Regions from separate parts of the Clostridium sp. Marseille-Q5894 genome, predicted to be linked through region 2. Evidence: a T-box and tRNA genes for the amino acid it is inferred to sense, from the RefSeq annotation. Region 2 holds a T-box; the other holds one or more tRNA genes.
What was found. A T-box is a leader RNA that pairs with one kind of tRNA and senses whether it is charged. The one in region 2 lies ahead of leuS (leucine--tRNA ligase), so its partner is inferred to be a tRNA-Leu.
Positions count from the first base shown of each region.

Region 1: it encodes a tRNA-Leu, which carries the amino acid that the T-box ahead of leuS (leucine--tRNA ligase) is inferred to sense. The anticodon was not compared.

Region 1 covers NZ_CAMPPT010000010.1:10,803-21,391, forward strand. Annotated here, with positions in the region: gene deoD (purine-nucleoside phosphorylase) at 1-566, shown strand, start outside; gene OC535_RS13095 (HAD family hydrolase) at 566-1,189, shown strand; gene OC535_RS13100 (DUF378 domain-containing protein) at 1,201-1,410, opposite strand; gene OC535_RS13105 (LolA family protein) at 1,494-2,480, shown strand; gene alr (alanine racemase) at 2,578-3,651, shown strand; gene OC535_RS13115 (hypothetical protein) at 3,672-4,091, opposite strand; gene galE (UDP-glucose 4-epimerase GalE) at 4,308-5,306, opposite strand; gene OC535_RS13125 (elongation factor G) at 5,561-7,612, opposite strand; tRNA gene OC535_RS13130 (tRNA-Val) at 7,890-7,965, shown strand; tRNA gene OC535_RS13135 (tRNA-Thr) at 7,979-8,054, shown strand; tRNA gene OC535_RS13140 (tRNA-Tyr) at 8,059-8,141, shown strand; tRNA gene OC535_RS13145 (tRNA-Gln) at 8,148-8,223, shown strand; tRNA gene OC535_RS13150 (tRNA-Lys) at 8,228-8,303, shown strand; tRNA gene OC535_RS13155 (tRNA-Leu) at 8,317-8,405, shown strand; tRNA gene OC535_RS13160 (tRNA-Gly) at 8,411-8,484, shown strand; gene OC535_RS13165 (response regulator transcription factor) at 8,812-9,471, shown strand; gene OC535_RS13170 (sensor histidine kinase) at 9,468-10,589, shown strand, end outside.
Region 2 covers NZ_CAMPPT010000005.1:232,145-242,733, reverse strand. Annotated here, with positions in the region: gene OC535_RS09705 (IS256 family transposase) at 1-1,190, opposite strand, end outside; gene OC535_RS09700 (hypothetical protein) at 1,566-1,856, opposite strand; gene leuS (leucine--tRNA ligase) at 2,208-4,604, opposite strand; T-box leader at 4,641-4,849, opposite strand; gene OC535_RS09690 (ABC transporter ATP-binding protein/permease) at 4,905-6,776, opposite strand; gene OC535_RS09685 (ABC transporter ATP-binding protein/permease) at 6,778-8,616, opposite strand; gene mnmL (tRNA modification radical SAM protein MnmL/YtqA) at 8,655-9,596, shown strand; gene hpf (ribosome hibernation-promoting factor, HPF/YfiA family) at 9,620-10,150, opposite strand; gene metK (methionine adenosyltransferase) at 10,279-10,589, opposite strand, start outside.

The DNA of each region.
Region 1 (10,589 bases), on a different contig from region 2:
TGTTTGGATATACAGGGACATATAAGGGGAAAAAAGTTTCTATTATGGGCTCTGGGATGGGAATGCCATCAATTGGGATTTACAGTTATGAATTATTTAGCCATTATGGTGTAGAGAATATTATTAGGATTGGATCATGTGGTTCTTTTAAAGAGGCAGTGCGATTACGTGATATTATTATTGTTCAAGGTTGCTGTACGGATTCAAATTTTGCTCACCAATATGAATTGCCAGGTACTTATAGTGCGATAAGTGATTATGGGTTATTAGAAAATGCAGTAAATAAAGCTAAAGAAAAAGATGTTAATTATCACGTGGGAAATATTTTATCATCAGATATCTTTTATCATGCTGATCAGAAAACGGCAGATAAGTGGGCGTCGATGGGTTGTTTAGGTGTTGAAATGGAGTCTTATGCATTGTTTGCGACAGCTGCATATTTAAATAAAAAGGCGCTAACTTTATTGACTGTTTCTGATTCATTAGTATCTAACGAACAAACTAGTGCTGAAGAACGTGAAAAAAGTTTTACGGCAATGATGGAAATCGCATTGGAGATTGCTTGATGAAACAGAAGTTTGCTTTTTTTGATTTTGATGATACATTAATTCATGGTGATTCTGGTAAAGCGTTATTGAAATATTATATCAAAAAACATCCTTTGGCTGTTTTTAGATTGTTAAAGATCGTAGTTTTATTTCCTTTGTATTTAATAGGGATTGTAAAGTTTCAGACAGTTAAATCATCATGGCTATTTCCTATGGATCATTTAAATGATGATGAAATCAATGAGTTTTATCAAACGTGTCTAGTTCCTAAATATTATTCAAATGTTATTGCGGAATTGAAAAATAAAAAGCGTGAAGGTTATAAAGTCTATATTTGTTCAGCTTCGATTGAAGGATATCTTCGTTTTTGTGACTTACCAGTTGATGGTATTTTAGGAACTAAAACAGAAGTTGTTAATGGTAAATATACTAGTAAAATGATTGGTAAGAATTGTAAAAATGAAGAAAAAGTAGTTCGATTAAATAGGGTTATTAAACAATTGAATCTAGTAATCGATTATGAAAATTCATATGCTTATTCAGATTCTGTCCACGATATTCCAATGTTAAAAATGGTTAAAAACAGAGTAAAAATAAATAAAAAAAATGGAGAAATGACCCCATTTATTATTGAAGAGTAGGAAACTGCTCTTTATTTTGTATCTAAATCTACAAATAATAACATGATGTTGATAATACCAGCAATACCTACTAATATATAGATCAACATTGATAAAAAACTATCAACACCAAATAACGAATCTACTAGGTTGAAATTGAATAAACCAATCAACCCCCAATTTAGTGCACCAATAATTGTTAGTATTAAGGAAATTTTTTGTATTATATTCATTATTTTCATCCTCCTTATTAAAGTGTATCCAAGATAAATAACTTTATACATAATATTAAAATTTAAACATATTTATTAATGGGGGTGTAATTTTGAAAAAAATATATATTGGAATTGCAGTTGCTATTGCATTAGTTGTGGCATCACTAATATTTTTTAAATTTAAAGATAGCTCTTTAGATAAGACCGTTGAAAAAGTAAAAGCTTATGATAAATATACACTTACATGTAATATGGAAATGGTAGAAAATGATGAATTGAAAAGTTATTTGGTCAATGTAAGCTATTTTAAAGAAAAGAAGGATGAGTATTATAAAGTAGAACTTTATGATAAATCGTTAAATCAATCACAAATTATTGTAAAGAATCTTGATGGCGTATTTGTGTTAACACCAACATTAAATCAAATTTTTAAATTTCAAAGTGAATGGCCTAATAATTCCCCTAAACCATATATTTATCAATCTTTGATTGAATTATTAGAAAAAGGCGAAGTAGAAAAAATAAAAACAGGTTATCAGGTAAAATGTGATGTTACTTATCCTAACGATTCGAGAATAACTAGCCAAGAAATGATTTTTGATAAAGAATTGGTGCCTAAACAAGTTACTGTGTTAGATAAAGATGATGCCGAAATTATAACTGCAAATTTCACAGATTTTAAAACGGAGGTTAAATTAAGTAAAGATAGTTTTGATGAGAAAAAAGTTCTTGAAAAAAGTACAAGTGAATATTCAAATGTATCAAGTGAATTGCCTCTATATCCGATTGCTTTGATGGGAAGTTCTTTAAATAGTGAAAAAGTATCGACGATTGATGGTACCGTTAATCACATTTTAAAATTTACTGGAGATAAGAATTTTACAGTTATTGAAACACCAGTAGTAGCAACTGATGAGATCAATATTGAAGAAATTAGTGGTGAAGTTATTGATCTTGTTGATGGTGTGGCGTTTTATAATGAAGGACAATTAACAATGATGAAATCAGGAATTTTATGTAAGTTATATTCAGAAGATTTGAGTAAGGAAGAAATGGTAAGTGTTATTAGTAGTATGCAAACATCTAGTTTGAAATAGGGGCTTAGCCTCTATCTACATAATTATTAAAATTATTTAAGAGTTAATTGAAATATTATAATGTTTGGATTATACTAAGACAGTATGGAGGGTTTGTATGAGTTTACATCGTGATACATATGCTGTTATTAATTTAAAGTACTTAAAAGAAAATATAGAGCTGACTTATAAAAAGTTTAAACGTCCTTTAATGGCTGTAATCAAGGCGGATGCTTATGGTCATGGATATAAGGAAGTTGCTAGTTATATAAAGGATATTGATTATATTGAAATGTTTGCTGTAGCGACATTACCAGAAGCGATTGAACTTCGCGAATTAGGGATAAAAAAAGGAATTTTGATATTGGGTGCTGTTCCGACTACTAAAGAAGAAATTGAATTAGCAATTAGTTATGATATTTCTTTAACAATGATTTCTTTAGATTACATGCATCATTTACAAACATTGATTGATAATCAGCCGTTAAAGATTCATGTTAAGTTAGATACCGGAATGCATCGTATTGGTTTGACAAGCAAAGATGAGTTAGATGAGTTGTTGAAAACGATCGATCATGATAAATTTATTTTAGAAGGGATTTTTACTCATTATGCTACAGCTGATGGGGAAATGGAGGCTTTCAAACAGCAGCAGGAAATGTTTTATGATTTGATCGATCTAACTGAATTTAAGTATATACATTGTTGTAATAGTGCGGCAATGATATATCATCAAGATAATGGTTCTAATTTAGGAAGAATTGGAATCGTGATGTATGGAGTTGATCCTGCTGGAGATGAATCAAATGAATATAAACAAGTGATGTCTTTGTTTTCAAAAGTTTCAATGGTAAAAAAAGTCAAAGCTGGTGAACGAATTGGTTATGGTTTAACTTATACTGCTAAACAGGATGAATTTATTGCTACTTTGCCAATTGGTTATGCTGATGGATTAATTAGAAAAAATCAGGGACGAAAAGTTTATATCAATGATTCTTATTTTGAGATCGTAGGAAGAGTATGTATGGATCAGACAATGGTAAGAGTTGATGAAAGGGTAAAAGCGGGAGATAAAGTTGAAATTTTTGGGGAACATATTAGTCTCGCTAGTATGGCTAAAGATTTGGAAACGATCCCTTATGAAATAATTTGTTTAATATCAAAAAGAGTAGAACGTTTATATATAAAATAAAAATCAGCATTAGCTGATTTTTATTTAAATAATTGAGCAAGTCGATAATATGATAATGCTCCTGTTTTATTTTTAGATACCTTGCCATCTTTATATACTATTGTTTGAGGCACTGTTCCATCTGTGATGTCAAGCTTTTCTTCTAACCAGGTAGTGTAATCACTATCGCTAGAGATATCAACATAGTATAAAGATTTACCACGGTGTTTTTCTAAATATGTAGTCATTGTATCTTGATAAGATAATGTTGCACTATCGCTATTATTCCCGATTACTACTACAAAACTATCTTTATCTTCTACTTTTTCTACAAGTGCACTTTGAGTGATTGTTGTAAATTCAACGTGAGTAATTTTTCGATAAACGAATAACCCAAGAAAAACTACGATTACAATTCCAAAGATGCTAATTTCTTTCCATAATTTTTTTACTTTTTCCATGATTAGCCTCCATAACAGTACTTTTATATAATACCAAAAAAATTGTCTAAAAACAATATTTAAAAAAGGATATCGATTAATCACATAATCTTTTTTATTGTTGATCGTGTTAAAAATACTAAAAAAATGCTTTTTATTTTTGTGTTTTGTTTAAAACGTTATATAAAAATAAAAACCAGAAGCAATATTTTGCTTCTGGTATGTTTTGTTAGTAAATTATTTATGTTTTAAAGCATAGTTCCAAGTATCGCGGCACATATCTTCAATTCCTTTTGTAGCCACCCAGTCTAATTCTTCTTTAGCTCGAGAAGGGTCGGCATAACAAATTGCAATATCTCCAGGACGACGATCTTTTATTTTATAATTTACTTTTACATTGTTTACTTTTTCAAATGTTTTTACTAAATCAAGTACACTATAACCAGTTCCGGTACCAAGATTACAAATATGAACGCCTGGTTTACGATAACGTTCAATCGCTTTAACATGTCCTTTGGCTAAGTCTACTACATGAATATAATCACGAACACCTGTACCGTCAGGAGTATCGTAATCATCACCGAAAACACCAAGACATTCTAGTTCACCTGTTGCTACTTTCATGATATAAGGCATTAAATTGTTTGGAATACCTTTAGGATCTTCACCAATTAATCCTGATTCATGAGCTCCGATAGGGTTAAAGTAACGTAATAAAGTTACTGACATTTCAGGACAAGCATGTTGTACATCTGTTAATATTCTTTCCATCATTGCTTTACTTGTACCATATGGATTAGTAGTGTCTCCTAATTTGCAATCCTCAGTTATTGGAACAACTTCGGGATCTCCATATACTGTAGCGCTTGATGAAAAGACGATTTGATTAACGTGATATTTTTTCATCATCTTGCTGACAATCAATGTCGTAGTTAAATTGTTTGTATAATACTCTATAGGTTTTTCTACTGATTCACCAACAGCTTTAAACGCAGCACAATGAATAACCGCATCTATTTTATTTTCTTTAAAAACTGCTTCAGTTTTAGCTTCATCTAATATATTAAATTCATAGAATTTTACTTCTTTTCCAGTGATTTCTTTAATATATCCCAAAACTTCAGGTTTTGAATTAGAAAAATCATCAATTACTATTACATTGTAATCAGCATTTAATAATTCAACACAAATATGACTTCCAATATAGCCTGCTCCACCACAAACAAGTACATTCATTATTTTTTCCTCCTATATATGCTTCTATAATAACACTTTTAGATACTAAATTAAAGAAAAGTATTTTTTATTTTGTGTAAAATATAGGTAATGGTAATGAAAGGTTGAAGATAATATTTTAATAATTAATAAAGTAATTATATAATATTGGTCGGTTGAAATATAAAAAGGAAGAATTTATTTTATTGATGGATCAATAATTTAAAATCTTCCTTATAAAGAGAGAAATAAAGATTTAAATATCTCTCGTTATCTTATTTGTTGATAATTCTTTTTGTGATATTATCAGGGGCAAACTCATAATCTAAAAATTCCATTTCAAAGATACCTTGACCTTGAGTTATAGAACGTAAATCAACAGCATAGTTCATAACTTCATTCATAGGCGCTTCAGCAACGATTTTAATTAAACCGTCATCTAAGACATCACTACCGATTACACGAGCTCGTTTGGTATTGAAATTACTCATTATATCGCCTGTATATTGTTCGTCAACAACAACTTTCATTTTCATATATGGCTCAAGTAATGCTGGACTAGCTTTAGGAATAGCTTCTTTAAAACACATTGAAGTAGCTGTTTTAAAAGCCATTTCTGATGAGTCGACATTATGATAAGAACCATCGATCAAAGTAGCTTTGATTCCAAGTACTGGATATCCTGCTAAAACACCACTTTTGACACTTTCGATCAATCCTTTTTCGACAGCAGGGAGATATGATTTTGGAACAGCACCACCAAATATTTTTTCTTCAAATACATATGCTTTGCTATAGTCATAAGTAGGTTCAAATGTAATTTCAACTTCACCGAATTGACCATGACCACCTGATTGTTTTTTGAATCTTGTTCTTTGGGTAATGCTCTTTTTTATTGTTTCGCGATAAGGAATCTTGATATCTTCAAGAGTTGCTTCAACTTTGAATTTGTTTTTTAGTTTTGTTAATAAAATATCTAAATGAATGTCACCAACACCATAAATGCACTGCTGTTTAGTTTCTGCATTTGATTTAAATTGTAAAGTCGGATCTTCCTCTAATAGTTTATTGATAGCGTTAGTGATTTTTTCTTCGTTGCTTTTACCGATTGGAACGATTGCTTTACCATAGTAAGGTGTTGAAAATTTTATTTCTGGTACGATGATTTGATATCCAGCAATACATAAAGTATCATTTGTTTTTGAAGCATTTAGCTTTGTTACTACTCCGATATCGCCAGCGTGTAAACAGTCAACTTCAATTAATTCTTTACCGCAAGGCTGGTATAGTTTAGCGATTCGTTCAACTTCTTTTCTTTTGACATTATATAGAGAAGTTCCGCTATATATAGTTCCGGTAACAACTTTAAATAAAGATGTACGTCCAACAAAAGGGTCTGCAACTGTTTTGAAAATAAAGATGCTGGCAGGTAAACTTTCATCATAGCCAATAATTTCCTCTTCATTTTTATCAATATTATTAACGATCAAAGAATTAGTCATATCTCCAGCAGCGCTGAAGAAAGCTACCATCGAATTTAAAATGATTTGAATTCCAATTTGATCAGTTCCGCATAAGACTGGAATCAAAGTTTTTTCAATAACACCTTTTCGTAAAGCTAAGGAAATTTCTTCTTTTGTAAATGGTTCTTCATTAATATATTTTTCTAATAATTCATCGCTAGTATTTGCTACTGCCTCATCGATCATATCTTTGATTGGCTGGATCTCATCCAATAATTCCTCGGGAATATCCACCGGTTTTGTCTGTGTTCCTTCAAAAATACGACCTTCCATTTTTGCAACATTAACATAACCGATCATTTTATTATTATTCATGATAGGAACCTGAATAGGAGCAATAGCTTTACCATAAGTATCTTTTAATTGCTGTAATTTAGTTGTATAATCACTATTAGGGTTATCTAATCCATTGACATAAATGATTTTTGCTTTATCTTTGGCTTTATACATAGCCTGTTTAGTTCCGGCGTTGATACCTGAAGATGATGGAACAACAATTAAAGCAGATTCACATACACTCAAGGCAGATTCGCATTCGCCTGTAAAGTCAAAAATACCAGGAACATCGATTAAGTTGATTTTGCAATTGTTCCATTCGATAGGGACAACAGATAGATTGACAGATGATTTACGATTGATTTCTTCAATACTATAATCACTTAATGTATTTCCATCATTAACGTTGCCAATACGGTTAATTAGACCGCTTCGGTAAGCCATAGCTTCAACAATACTTGTTTTACCACAACCAGAATGCCCTAAAACAGCTACATTACCGATTTCATTTGCATGATAAGTTCTCATTAAAATAACCACCTTTCTTTAAATGAACTTCTTAATTTTATTTTAACATATATGAGTAGAAAAAAGGATTAATTTAATAATAAAAGATAACGCTTACATTAATATGTGAAAATAATGAGGAAAAAAGTAATTTTCATATTGATTAATAACTAAAATTATGTTACTATAAATCTTGCCTAAATCATGAGATATCGATTAGATTAAATAAAGGGTAGAAAAACAAAAAAAGTGTTGACCTTTGTTTGAAATGATGATATATTAATGAGGTAGCATTTATGGAGGTTTAGCTCAGTTGGGAGAGCATCTGCCTTACAAGCAGAGGGTCAGCGGTTCGAGCCCGTTAACCTCCACCATAAAAATAAATAAGCCGGCTTAGCTCAACTGGTAGAGCAACTGACTTGTAATCAGTAGGTTGAGGGTTCAAGTCCTTTAGCCGGCACCATGATGGAGGAGTAGCGAAGTGGCTAAACGCGGCTGACTGTAACTCAGTTCCTTTGGTTCGGTGGTTCGAATCCGCCCTCCTCCACCATCTAATTGGGGTATAGCCAAGCGGTAAGGCAACAGACTTTGACTCTGTCATCTCCCTGGTTCGAATCCAGGTACCCCAGCCAAGATGACCCGCTAGCTCAGCCGGTAGAGCATCTGACTTTTAATCAGAGGGTCAGGCGTTCGAATCGCCTGCGGGTCACCATCTCTTAATATTTGCCCAGGTGGCGAAACTGGTAGACGCACAGGACTTAAAATCCTGCGGACCTTAAAATCCGTGCCGGTTCGATTCCGGCCCTGGGCACCATTCTCGCGGGTGTAGTTCAATGGTAGAACTTCAGCCTTCCAAGCTGACTACGTGGGTTCGATTCCCATCACCCGCTCCATAGTTTGAAAGATAATTAGAGTTTCTTTTAAAGAAACTCTTTTTGTTTTAATAACTAAATATAATTTTTTGTTGGGTTATATCATTACATTCATTGAAGGCAGAATAAAATATTTATAGATAAAAGTATCAAAGTAATTAAGGTTCTATAGTTTCGCTATTGAAAATAAAGATGCTTTTTATTTTGCTTTAAATTTAAATATTGATATGATCTTGACATTAACTTTATTAAATGATCTTTTTTAATGGAGAAGATTTTGTTATAAATTGTTATGTTTTGATGTAAAAATGATGCAATTACGTTGTATGATTAGAGGGGTGAATACATATGAATAAAATTTTGATTATCGAAGATGAAAAAGCAATCAATGAATTGATTAGGATAAGTTTAAGTGATGCGGGATATTTATGTAAATGTGCTTATGATGGTTTGCAAGGGGCGGATTTGATAGAAAAAGAATCTTTTGATTTGATATTGTTAGATATTATGCTGCCAAAAATTGATGGATATGAATTGATGGAATATATTTATCCCTTAAATATTCCGGTTATTTTTTTAACTGCAAAAGCCGATGTAAAAGATCGGGTTAAAGGACTCAAAATGGGTGCTGAAGACTATATCGTTAAACCGTTTGAAATTATCGAACTTTTAGCTCGTGTTGAAACCGTACTGAGAAGATTTGATAAGGTATCTCGTTATTTATCGGTTTATGATGTTAGTGTGGATACACTGTCTCGAATTGTAAAGAAGGGGAATCAGGTTATTAATTTAACGGTTAAAGAATATGAGTTATTGCTGCTTTTTTTGCAAAATAAGAATATCGCTTTATTTAGAGATCGCATATATGAATTGATTTGGCAGGAAAATTATCGTGGTGATAGTCGTACTGTCGATTTACATGTTCAGCGGTTACGTAAAAAAATTGGGTTAGAAGATAAGATTGTTTCGGTGTATAAAATAGGTTATCGCTTGGAGGTTGACGAGTGAAGTTTTTTTGGAAATTGTATTTAGTAATTATGCTGATGGTTGTTTCTTGTTTTAGTGCGGGTGGATATATGCTGATTGAATCAGGATTTAATTCTTCACTGCGACGTGAAGTGGAGATGGCGTATCAGGAAAATAATATTTTATATTCATCTTTTACAAGGGAATTATTATCGCCGTTTAATGGTTATAATGCAAGTGCTTTTACTGATGCGGAAAAGATTGAGATTATTCATGAATCTATAACAACATTAACGATTCAAAGTTTTAATGGGATGATCTCATTTTGTTTGCGAAATAATGAGGGGCAGATGATATATCAAAACGGAGGCTTTACTAATGATTCTAGTTTAATAAAAAAAGTGGACTCGGGAACTCGAGGATATAAGATCGTTGAAGACGATAATAAATATAAAATTCATGTGTTAAGAAAACTTGATATTGAAGATAGTGATGTTTATTTAGAAAATTGCCGTGATATTTCATCTTTATTTGAGGGAAGAAAAGATCAGTATCGAAGTTTTTTATATAGTATTGGACTGTTGTTTTTAGTTGGAACGGTAGTGATTTTTATTGTAACAAGATGGCTGGTAAAACCAATTAAAACATTATCACAGGCGACTAAACAAATTACGGCAGATGGTGGTTTGGGTGATGAAATAAAGGTTCGTAGTAATGATGAGATAGGGCAATTAACGAGAGATTTTAATATAATGATGAAGCGCTTAATGACATCGATGGAAGAATTGCAGGATGCTTTAAAGCGTCAGGAAATTTTCGTTGGAAATTTTGCGCATGAATTAAAAACGCCATTAACGTCAATGATTGGTTATGGTGACATGCTTAGAAGTAAAAAAAATACTGAGGAACAGATCATAAGTTATGCTGATTTAATTGTTCAAGAAGGTAAAAGACTTGAAAAAATGTCAATGAAATTAATGGAATTAATTGTATTAAAAAAGCAGGATTTTGTTTTTGAAAGAATTAATGCTAGTGATTTTTTTGGAGAAATAAGTGCGGTTGTTGCTCCGGTGATGAAAAATTCAAAAGTTGATTTTAAAGTTATGGTTGCAGATGGAGAAATCATTGGTGAACGGGATTTGTTGAAGACAGTTTGTTTA
Region 2 (10,589 bases):
AATTGATTCATAACCATTGCCCAATTTGATACACGCCCACCTGACCATTTTTTCGATAATTCAAGAACTCTTAAATATAACACTTTTAATACCGCTGTCTCATTTGGAAATGCTCCTTTTTTTATGACCTTTCTAAAACTTGAATTGACACTTTCAATTGCATTGGTTGTATACATAACTTTTCTGATGGCTGATCCATAATCAAACAGCTGTTCTACATGATGAATGTTCCTTTCCCATACATCAACTGCTCCCGGATATTGTTTCCACTCATTCTTGAATGTTTCAAATGCGTTTTTGGCCGCCTTTAAACTAGGAGCTCCATAAACTTTTTTCAATGATTGTGTAAATCGCTTATAATCCTTGCTTGGGACATATTTAATAGAATTCCTTATAAGGTGGACAATACATCTTTGTACCACAACATTGGGAAATATTGCTTTCGCACCATCTTCAAGTCCACTAACACCATCCATAGATATAAAGAAAACATCTTCCACACCTCTCGCTTTGATTTCATCAAAAATCTGCATCCATTTATGCTTGCTTTCTGTCTCGTTTAACCATAACCCCAGTATTTCCTTGTTTCCATTGATGTCATAGCCTAAAACAGCATATACAGCATATTCCTTTACCTCATAATCATTTCTTACTGTCACATATAAACAGTCAACAAACAAGAATGCATAACATTGAGATAGTGGTCGGTTTTGCCAGTTTTCCAGTTCAGGAATGATAGCATCGGTTATATCGGAAATCATTTCATGAGAAACCGAAAATCCATAGATATCTTCAATTGTGGTTGATATATCTCTTTGAGACATTCCTTTTGCATACATTGAGATGACTTTATTTTCAATGTCCGAAACATCTCTCGTTCTCTTAGGAATAATTTGCGGTTCAAAAGATGCCTCCCTGTCTCTAGGTATATTAATATCTAATTCTCCTCTTGATGTTTTTATTTTTTTAGGAGAATAACCATTTCTTCTGTTTAATGTCTTTTTTTCTTCTTTACTGTTAGATGCATAACCAAGATGGTTGTTCATTTCTCCCTGAAGCATTGATTCAAATAATGGTCCAAAAATATCTTTTAAAGCTTCATCCATATCCTGTGCTGATTGTGGATTATAAGTATCAATAATTTGTTGAGCCAAAGCTACTGTTTTTGGATCTCTTTTTATTCTTGCCATATTTCATTAACCTCCATATTTTTAATTTTGATAATAAGAAAAGTGTGTAGCAGTAATATAACACATATTACTTACTTACACACTTTATTTTACACTCCCCAGTAAGAATCCACTCACATTGTGAATATTTATCACCAAATGAATATGAGAACAAATATATATTAGAGGAAACTAACTAATTTTCTTACATTTAGTTAGTCCGAAATCTTGACATAGGACCAACCTGTTTCTCAACATTTAGGAAATCAATTACTCTCATATACACATAAAAATAATATTTTAATTATTGAAGATGATTATAATAGAAAGTTGACATACCACTCAAGAGATAGATATTCTAATTCTTGAATTTCTTTTGTGATTTTCTTTATCGTCTTATTCAACTCCATTCCTTATAAAAAAAAGAACAACTTCATACGAAGCTGCTCTTCTTATAAATTCCAAACTTATTTTAAAAAATATATCATCTACATGATCTTTAGTATAATCAGTAGCAATTAAATTTATTCCAGTAAGAGCCTTAATAAGTTCTCTAACTTTTAATTCACTTTGATGATCACTAAATCTCTTTTTCCATTCTACAATATATTGGTATATCATATTTTCAGTCACTTCATGATATGTTTCTTTTAAATTATCAAATGAAAATAAAATAGTCGTAATCAATTCTGCCTGATTTGTATCCTTCACTCTTTTAAATAATTGAAATGTTTTATTTACATTTTCAATATCTTTTTTGTGAATATAATAATTTATCTATCTTAAAATCTTTACTTACTATTATAAGCATCATTTTTCCATATTCTTTTTCATAAATAAGTAATAAAAAGAGTTAAACATACAAAAAAAGAAAGGCTCACTGGCTTGACGGTTCTTACTCGCTTATGGGTAAATTGAACCTATATCCAAACATCTCCTTTAATTTTTAGCCTTTCTTATACAACTGTCTTAAGTTGCCGATATTGTGATAAAACCTTACTTTTTTAATAAATCTTCATAAATTGCTACAATTATTTTTTATTTAACGACAATATTAACGATTTTATTCTTAACAACAATTATTTTAACAATATTTTTACCATCAGTATGCGCTTTAACATTTTCCTGTTCAAAAGCTGTTTTCTTGACTGTTTCATCATCGGCATCTTTAGCGACTTGGATTTTTGCTCTAAGTTTACCATTTACCTGAACACCCATTTCAACAGTTTCACTGACTAACATACTTTCATCATATGTTGGCCAAACTTCGTATGCAAGCGTATTTTCATGTCCCAATAATTGCCACATTTCTTCACAGACATGAGGTGCAATACAAGAAAGCATCTTAATAAAATTAAATGCATATTCTTTATATACTGAAGGTGCTTTATAACATTCATTAATAAAGATCATCATCTGTGAAATCGCAGTATTGAATCCTAACGTTTCAAAATCATCAGTAACTTTCTTTACTGTTTGATGATATACTCGATCCAAACTATGATCATTTTCATCACTTAATTTATCTTGTTCAATAAATAAACGATAAACACGATCTAACCATTTACGAGCACCATCTAATCCATTGGTTGACCAAGGAAGAGCTGCTTCTAATGGTCCCATAAACATTTCATACAATCTTAATGCATCAGCACCATGACTAGCAACAATATCATCAGGATTAACAACATTACCACGTGATTTAGACATCTTTTCATTGTTATCACCTAAAATCATTCCTTGATGGAATAATCTTTGCCATGGTTCTTTACATTTTACAACCCCAGCATCATATAGTACTTTATGCCAGAAACGTGAGTATAACAAGTGTAATACCGCATGTTCGGCACCACCTACATATAAATCAACTGGTAACCATTTTTCTAATAATTTTGGATCACAAATAGCTTCACTATTATGAGGATCAATATAACGAATATAATACCAGCATGATCCTGCCCATTGTGGCATTGTATTTGTTTCACGACGTCCTTTTTGACCATCAATTTCAACTTCTAACCAGTCTTCACAATTTGCAAGTGGTGATTCACCACTGTCATGTGGTTGAAAGTTTTTAGTAGCTGGCAATTCTAATGGTAATTCTTCAACAGGAACAGTTTTCATTGTTCCATCTTCCATATGGATGATTGGAATAGGTTCTCCCCAATAACGTTGACGAGAAAATAGCCAGTCTCTTAATTTATAAGAAATTTTCTTTTCACCACATTGATGTTCTTCTAGCCAAGCAATCATTTTATCAATTGCTTCTTGTTTTCCTAAACCATCTAGCCACTGTGAATTAATATGTAAACCATCTTCAGTATACGCAGCTTCTTCAATATTTCCACCTTCTAATACGGGAATAATATCGATACCAAACTTTTTAGCAAATTCCCAGTCACGATCATCATGAGCAGGTACTGCCATGATTGCTCCTGTTCCATAACTTGCTAGAACGTAATCAGAGATCCAAATCGGAATTTTCTTTCCATTAACTGGATTAATTGCATAAGCACCCGTAAAAACTCCAGTTTTATCCTTATTTAATTCTGTTCTTTCTAAGTCTGATTTACTAATGCAGCTTTGTTTATAAGCTTCGATTGCTGCTTTTTGTTCAGGTGTTGTAATTTCATCAACATATGGATGCTCTGGTGCCATAACACAGTAAGTTGCTCCAAATAAAGTATCACAACGAGTTGTAAAAACTGTAAAAATCTTATCTGTCCCATCTATTCTAAAATCAACATTTGCACCAACTGATTTTCCAATCCAGTTACGCTGCATCTGTTTTGTAGCTTCCGGCCAGTCTAAATCGTCAAGATCCTCTAATAATCTTTCAGCATATTCTGTAATTTTTAAGACCCATTGACGCATTGGCTTACGAATTACAGGATACCCACCACGTTCACTTTTACCATCAATAACTTCTTCATTAGCAAGAACTGCTTTAAGTTCTGGACACCAGTTTACTGGAATTTCATCAACATAGGCAAGTCCAGCATCATATAACTTCGTAAAAATCCATTGTGTCCATTTATAGTATTCTGGATCACTAGTTGCAATTTCACGATCCCAATCATATGAAAATCCTAATGATTTAATTTGTCCTTTGAATACTTCAATATTCTTTTTAGTAAATTCAGCTGGATGATGCCCTGTCTGAATAGCAAATTGTTCAGCTGGCAAACCAAATGAATCAAATCCCATTGGATGTAATACATTGTATCCTTGCATTCTTTTCATTCTTGAAACAATATCTGTTGCTGTATATCCTTCAGGATGTCCTACATGAAGACCGTTTCCTGATGGATATGGAAACATATCAACACAATAATATTTTGGTTTACTGTCATCATAACAATCAGTTTTAAATGTCTTATGTTCATCCCAATATTTTTGCCATTTTGGCTCGATTTGTTTGTGATTAAACGGCATTTTATAATTCCTCCTTAAAATAAAAAAAGCCATCCCTCTAAGGACGACTCAAATATCGCGTTACCACCTTAGTTCAAAGTCACAAAGACTAAGCCCTCAAAACTTTAACGCAGTTAACGGCAACGACTACTCTATTCACCGCTGCATCTCCTAGGTGAGTTCATAATCCGTTCTATCAGTTTTCACCACCCACTGACTCTCTACAAAAAACGTCAATTATTACTAGTCCTATTCATTGATTTTTTTAGATACTCAAATATTATATCACAAAAAAGACCAGATGCAACAAAATTCCATCATTTAATATCTTTGATATTTCAATGATTTTACAGGATCTAAACGACTAGCAAATGAGGCTGGAAAGAAACTACTGGCAAGTCCAAAAAACACCGCTTCTAAATAAATAAAAACTAATAATGAATTATCTATTTGAATAAATGTCTCTGATAAATTTAATTGTAACATTACTTCAACAAACTGGTTAAATAAACCAACTAACTGATCAAAAAACAAATATGAAAATAAAAATGCAATATTGATCAAAGTAAAACTTTCAAATATCACTAATAAACTAATTTGTAATTTACTTGCTCCAAAACATTTAAATATTCCAATATCTTTAGTCTTTTCAACCGCTGATAGATATAAAACTTCACCAATCAAAAAACATGCTGCAACAATAGCTAAAGAAGAAAATAAAATTAAAATATGTTGAATCTGTGATAACAGATCATCAACTCTAGTATTAATATCTTCACCAGCTATTTTAAATTTAAAATGCGGATTTTCCTGCTTTAAAATTTTCAAATATTCATTAACACTAACTTTATTATCAATGTTGACCATCCCAAGCGAAAAAACAACTTGATCAACATCTACACCAAAGCACTCACTTACATGTTTAACATTAGCTAGCTCTTTAATATAAATTGTATCAAATAAAGAATTCTCATCACTAATTCCTACAACTTTTAACGTTATTTTCTTGATCATATCATCATGTAAATAATATCCATAAATTTGTTTATTTAAAAGATCTTTATAATTCTGCTTTAAATGTATGGCAGTAGTTTTTGATAAAACAATTTCATTATCACTTCTAATTTCTCGTCCTAATTCTAATTTATTATTTTTAAGCTCTTTAGTCATATCACTAATATATACTGTCTTATCAACTTGATAATCACCTTGCAGTGATACTCCCATAAATTCATAATCATTCATTTCCCCATATAAATATGTGATTTTTGAATTTTCCTTCAATTTAATTAGATCATTATAACTGATTACTTTTTTATTACTAGATTGTAATGATACGAGCTGATTAGGAAAAATTTTATTTAACTGCTGATGAATTTGATTTTGCAAAGAACCGCTAAATGTAAACGTAATCATAATACAAACTAGTGCAATCATCAAACCAGTAGTAATTTTTACATTTCTAGCAATGTTTGCACAATATTGTAATAAAGCTAATTTGTAAAGATTTAGAGGTCTTTTTTTCTCTTTTAAACGATAATAAAAATTATCTTTTTTAATATGGGTCTTTTTACCAGCCAACTTGCCATTTTGAAAATAAAATATCTGACTGGCATATTTAAAAGCTAACTCTTCATTATGAGTAATCACAATTACTAACCGTTCTTTAGCCTCCTGTTTCAATAAATCAAAAATTATTTTTGCATTATTATCATCTAATGAACCAGTTGGTTCATCACAAAGTAAAATATCAACATTTTTAATCATTGCCCTTAACATTGCAACACGCTGTTTTTGGCCTCCAGACAATATTCCTGGTTTTTTTCTTAATATATCAGTTAGCTCTAATTTACTTTCCCGATCTTCTCTTTCCCTTTTAAAAATTATTTTTGTGAAAAATTGCGATAATAAATAGTTTTGTTTTACATTTAACCAATTAATTAAATTAAAATTTTGAAAAATAAAACCAATATGTTTACGACAATAATTCTTTATCGTTCTAATATTTTGATGATCAAATAAAATTTCACCTTCATAATCCTGATCAATTCCACCTAGTATATTTAATAAAGTTGTCTTTCCACAACCTGATTCTCCGACAATTACAATCATTCCGGTATTAGGAAAAATAATTGATAAATCATTGATGATAAGTTCATCATAACGTTTAGATAGATTTTTTATCTCTAACATTTTAATCCTCCTTTAAAAGTACACTAATATCCATTTTCCTGATTTTTAAACTTGCCCCCATTGCTACCATAAAACATGCGCTCATATAAATTAATATCATGACTAAATATAGATCGAACTGTGATAAAAATAGTTTAGGCAAAATAAATAAATTAGAAATACCAAACAATTTATCACCAATATCAAAGAATCTTATTATTTGTAGGATCATCTCTGCCAAAATAGATCCCCATGCTCCTATCAAAGCTCCCATCAAACTTGTTTCCCAGCCAAATAATTTTCTTGCTTTGTTTATTGTTAAACCATTTGATAACATTAAACAAATATCTCTTTTTCGCTCAATCAGGATCATTTTTAAAACAATCGAAATTAAAATTAATGAAATTATAAAGCTAATAACTAAAAAAACAGTAACTACTATTACTGCCATTTTAAAAAGAATATGATAACTATCGATATAATCCTGATGTAAATTGGTCACAAAATACTGGTGATCATATTGTTTTAAAAGCTGATCAAAACGATTACTTTTTATAACTAAACATCTTCGATCGATTATTTCATTCTTTAGATTTGAATCTAAATATTTTTCATCATAATAAATATTTGCTCCCGTATTTATATGATCATTGATAATTGCTTTGATCGTAAATACATACTTTTTTTCATCAATCACAAAATCAAGTTTATCAGATATCTTTAAATTATATACTTTAGCCGCTTCTTGATTGATCATGATTTGATTTTCTTGATTAAAATAATCACCTTTTTGATAATCGATATTATCATCTTGATATATCTGATAACTATTTAACTGTAGTTCCTGATCATTTTTTATAATTCCTAAATTAAAATCCAGCTTATAACTAAGCTGGCTAACTAACTTATTATTTTTTAAATTACTGATCTGTTCATCAGTAAAATTTAGTTCCTGATAATCTTTTTTACTAATTTCAATGATTTCTTTAAGCGGATCACTGTTAAAACAATTTTGTAAATATAACCAGCCCCCATTAATACCACTTAAAAGCAGCACAAAAGCACAAATTGTAAATATTTGAGAAAAAAACATCATTAAAATTTTTTTCTTTTGATAAATAAGCTGTCTTTTTACATAAAATTTTATTCTAATCATATTATCGTTCATACTTTTAAAAAAATATTTATGATAATTATTTTGATGACCAAAATCATAATTATTCTGATTACTTTCAAGATTGATAATCTTATTAGTATACTTATTAATCAAATTATAATTATGAGAAATAATGATGACTAAATGTTTTCTAGAATACCATTTTAAAAGCTCCATTACTTCTTTAGCCATTTGACTATTTAGCGCTCCTGTAGGCTCGTCGGCAAGTAATATCGGGGTATCACAAAGAAAAGCTCTGATCAAACTGACTCTTTGCTTTTGTCCGCCTGAAAGCTCTTTAGGAAAATATTCTAACAAAGGGGTTATAGCTAATTTATCAGTTAAAAAATGTAATTTAGACATCGATATCTTTTTACCCTTTATTTTTGCCAATAAAATTAAATTTTCATATACCGTTAAAGCATCAACTAAATTATAAAACTGATAAACATAACTAATATATTTACTTTGATATTTGTCTATCTGACGATAGTCTAACTCATGACCATCAATCATTACTTTACCATTATCAGCTTTTTCAATTCCCGCAATCAAATTCAATAAAGTCGATTTACCACAACCGCTTTTACCTACGATTGCAACCATTCCTACACGCGGAAAATTAATTGAAAGATCTTCAATTACTAATTGTTTATTTTTACCAAATTTATAAAATTTTGTAACATTTTTAAGTTGTAATACCATATTTTTCTCCTTATGTTATAATATCTTAGGTGATAAAAATGAATCTATTTAGATACAGTAATGATAATAAACGTTATCATACTTTTAATTATTATTTAAAAAACAAATACCATCATAAAGTTGCCAAGGTCAGTCTTAATGCCGGCTTTACTTGTCCTAATCGTGATGGTACTAAAGGAAATGGAGGTTGTATTTTTTGTAGTAACAGCGGTTCTGGTGATTATGCTGGTAACGTTAAAGATTCACTCGAACAGCAGTTTAATGATGTTAGCGCTATTCTTCAAAAAAAATGGCCAAATTGCAAATATATTGCATATTTTCAGGCTAATACTAATACGTATGGTCCAATTGAAAAAATTCAAAACTGCGTTGATCCTTTTTTAAATAAAAAAGACGTTGTAGCAATTAGTATTGCCACCCGTCCTGATTGTTTAGAAAATGATGTTTTAGAATATCTCGCCAAAATTAATACCCAGTGTGATTTATGGGTAGAATTAGGATTGCAGACTATTCATGATAAAACAGGTCAATTAATTAATCGCGGGCACACTTATCAAGAATTTTTAGATGGTTTAAATAAATTGCGCCAGCATAAAATCAATGTTTGTGTCCACATAATCAATGGTTTACCCTTTGAAACAAAAGAAATGATGTTACAAACAGCTAGAGAGTTGGGTAAACTAGATATCCAGGCGATTAAAATTCATATGCTTTATGTCATTAAAAATACCAAATTACATCAACTCTACTTAGATGATAAATTTAAAATGCTTTCTCGCGAAGAATATATTGATTTAGTTACTGAACAATTAAGTTATCTGCCTGATAATATTATTATTGAACGTCTTACCGGTGATGGAAACATTGAAGATTTGATTGCACCGCTTTGGTCAATTAAAAAAGTTACTATTTTAAATGATATTGATAAATTGATGGTAAGTAAAAATTATTATCAGGGATGTAATATCCACTTAAAATAAAAAGCCCTTTGGGCTTTTTATTATTATTCATCTGTTTCAATTAAACCATAATCTCCATCGTTACGACGGTAAACAATACTAATAGAATCACTTTCAGCATCACGATATACGAAGAATGAATGTCCGATCAATTCCATCTGCATAATCGCTTCTTCCATATCCATTGGTTTAGGAGTAATTGATTTTACCTTTACCAATACATCGTCTTCAGATTCAACATCTTCAATTGAAGATAGATTGAATGCAAGTTTATTATCTTTTGATTTACGACTTAATCTAGTTTTGTACTTTCTAATTTGTCCTTCTAATTTATCTACAACTAAATCCATTGCAGTATATAGATCATCATCAACTACTTCTGCTCTTAAAAGTACATATTCAGTAGGAATCGTAACTTCAAGTTTTTGACCATAAGGATAAACCCGACATAAAACTTTTGCTTCTACATTGTCACTTACAATAAAGTACTTATCTAATTTAGATAATTTTTCTGATATTTTTGTTTCTATAGCTTCTGTGATTTCAATGTTTTTTCCTCTAACTGAGATTTTCATAAGAATTCCTCCTTTGTGTATATAAATATTATACAATATAAATTCATAAAATAACACTTAAATTATAGATAAAATTTTCCTTAATTTAACATAATCAAAAAAACACTCGATTCATCGAGTATTTTTATCTATAAATATTTTTTTAAAATTTCTACTTTATCTAACTTTTCCCAAGGTAAATTAATATCGCCACGACCAAAATGACCATACACAGCTGTTTTTAAATATAAAGGCTGCCGTAATTGTAATGATTTGATAATTCCTCCTGGTGTTAAATCAAAATTTTCTTTGATAGCTCTTAAAATAATGTCATGATCAACCCGCTCAGTTCCATAAGTTTCCACAAAAATAGAAGTTGGTTCTTTTACCCCGATTGCATATGAAACCTGAATTTCAATCTTATCACAAAGATTAGCCGCAACAATATTTTTAGCAATAT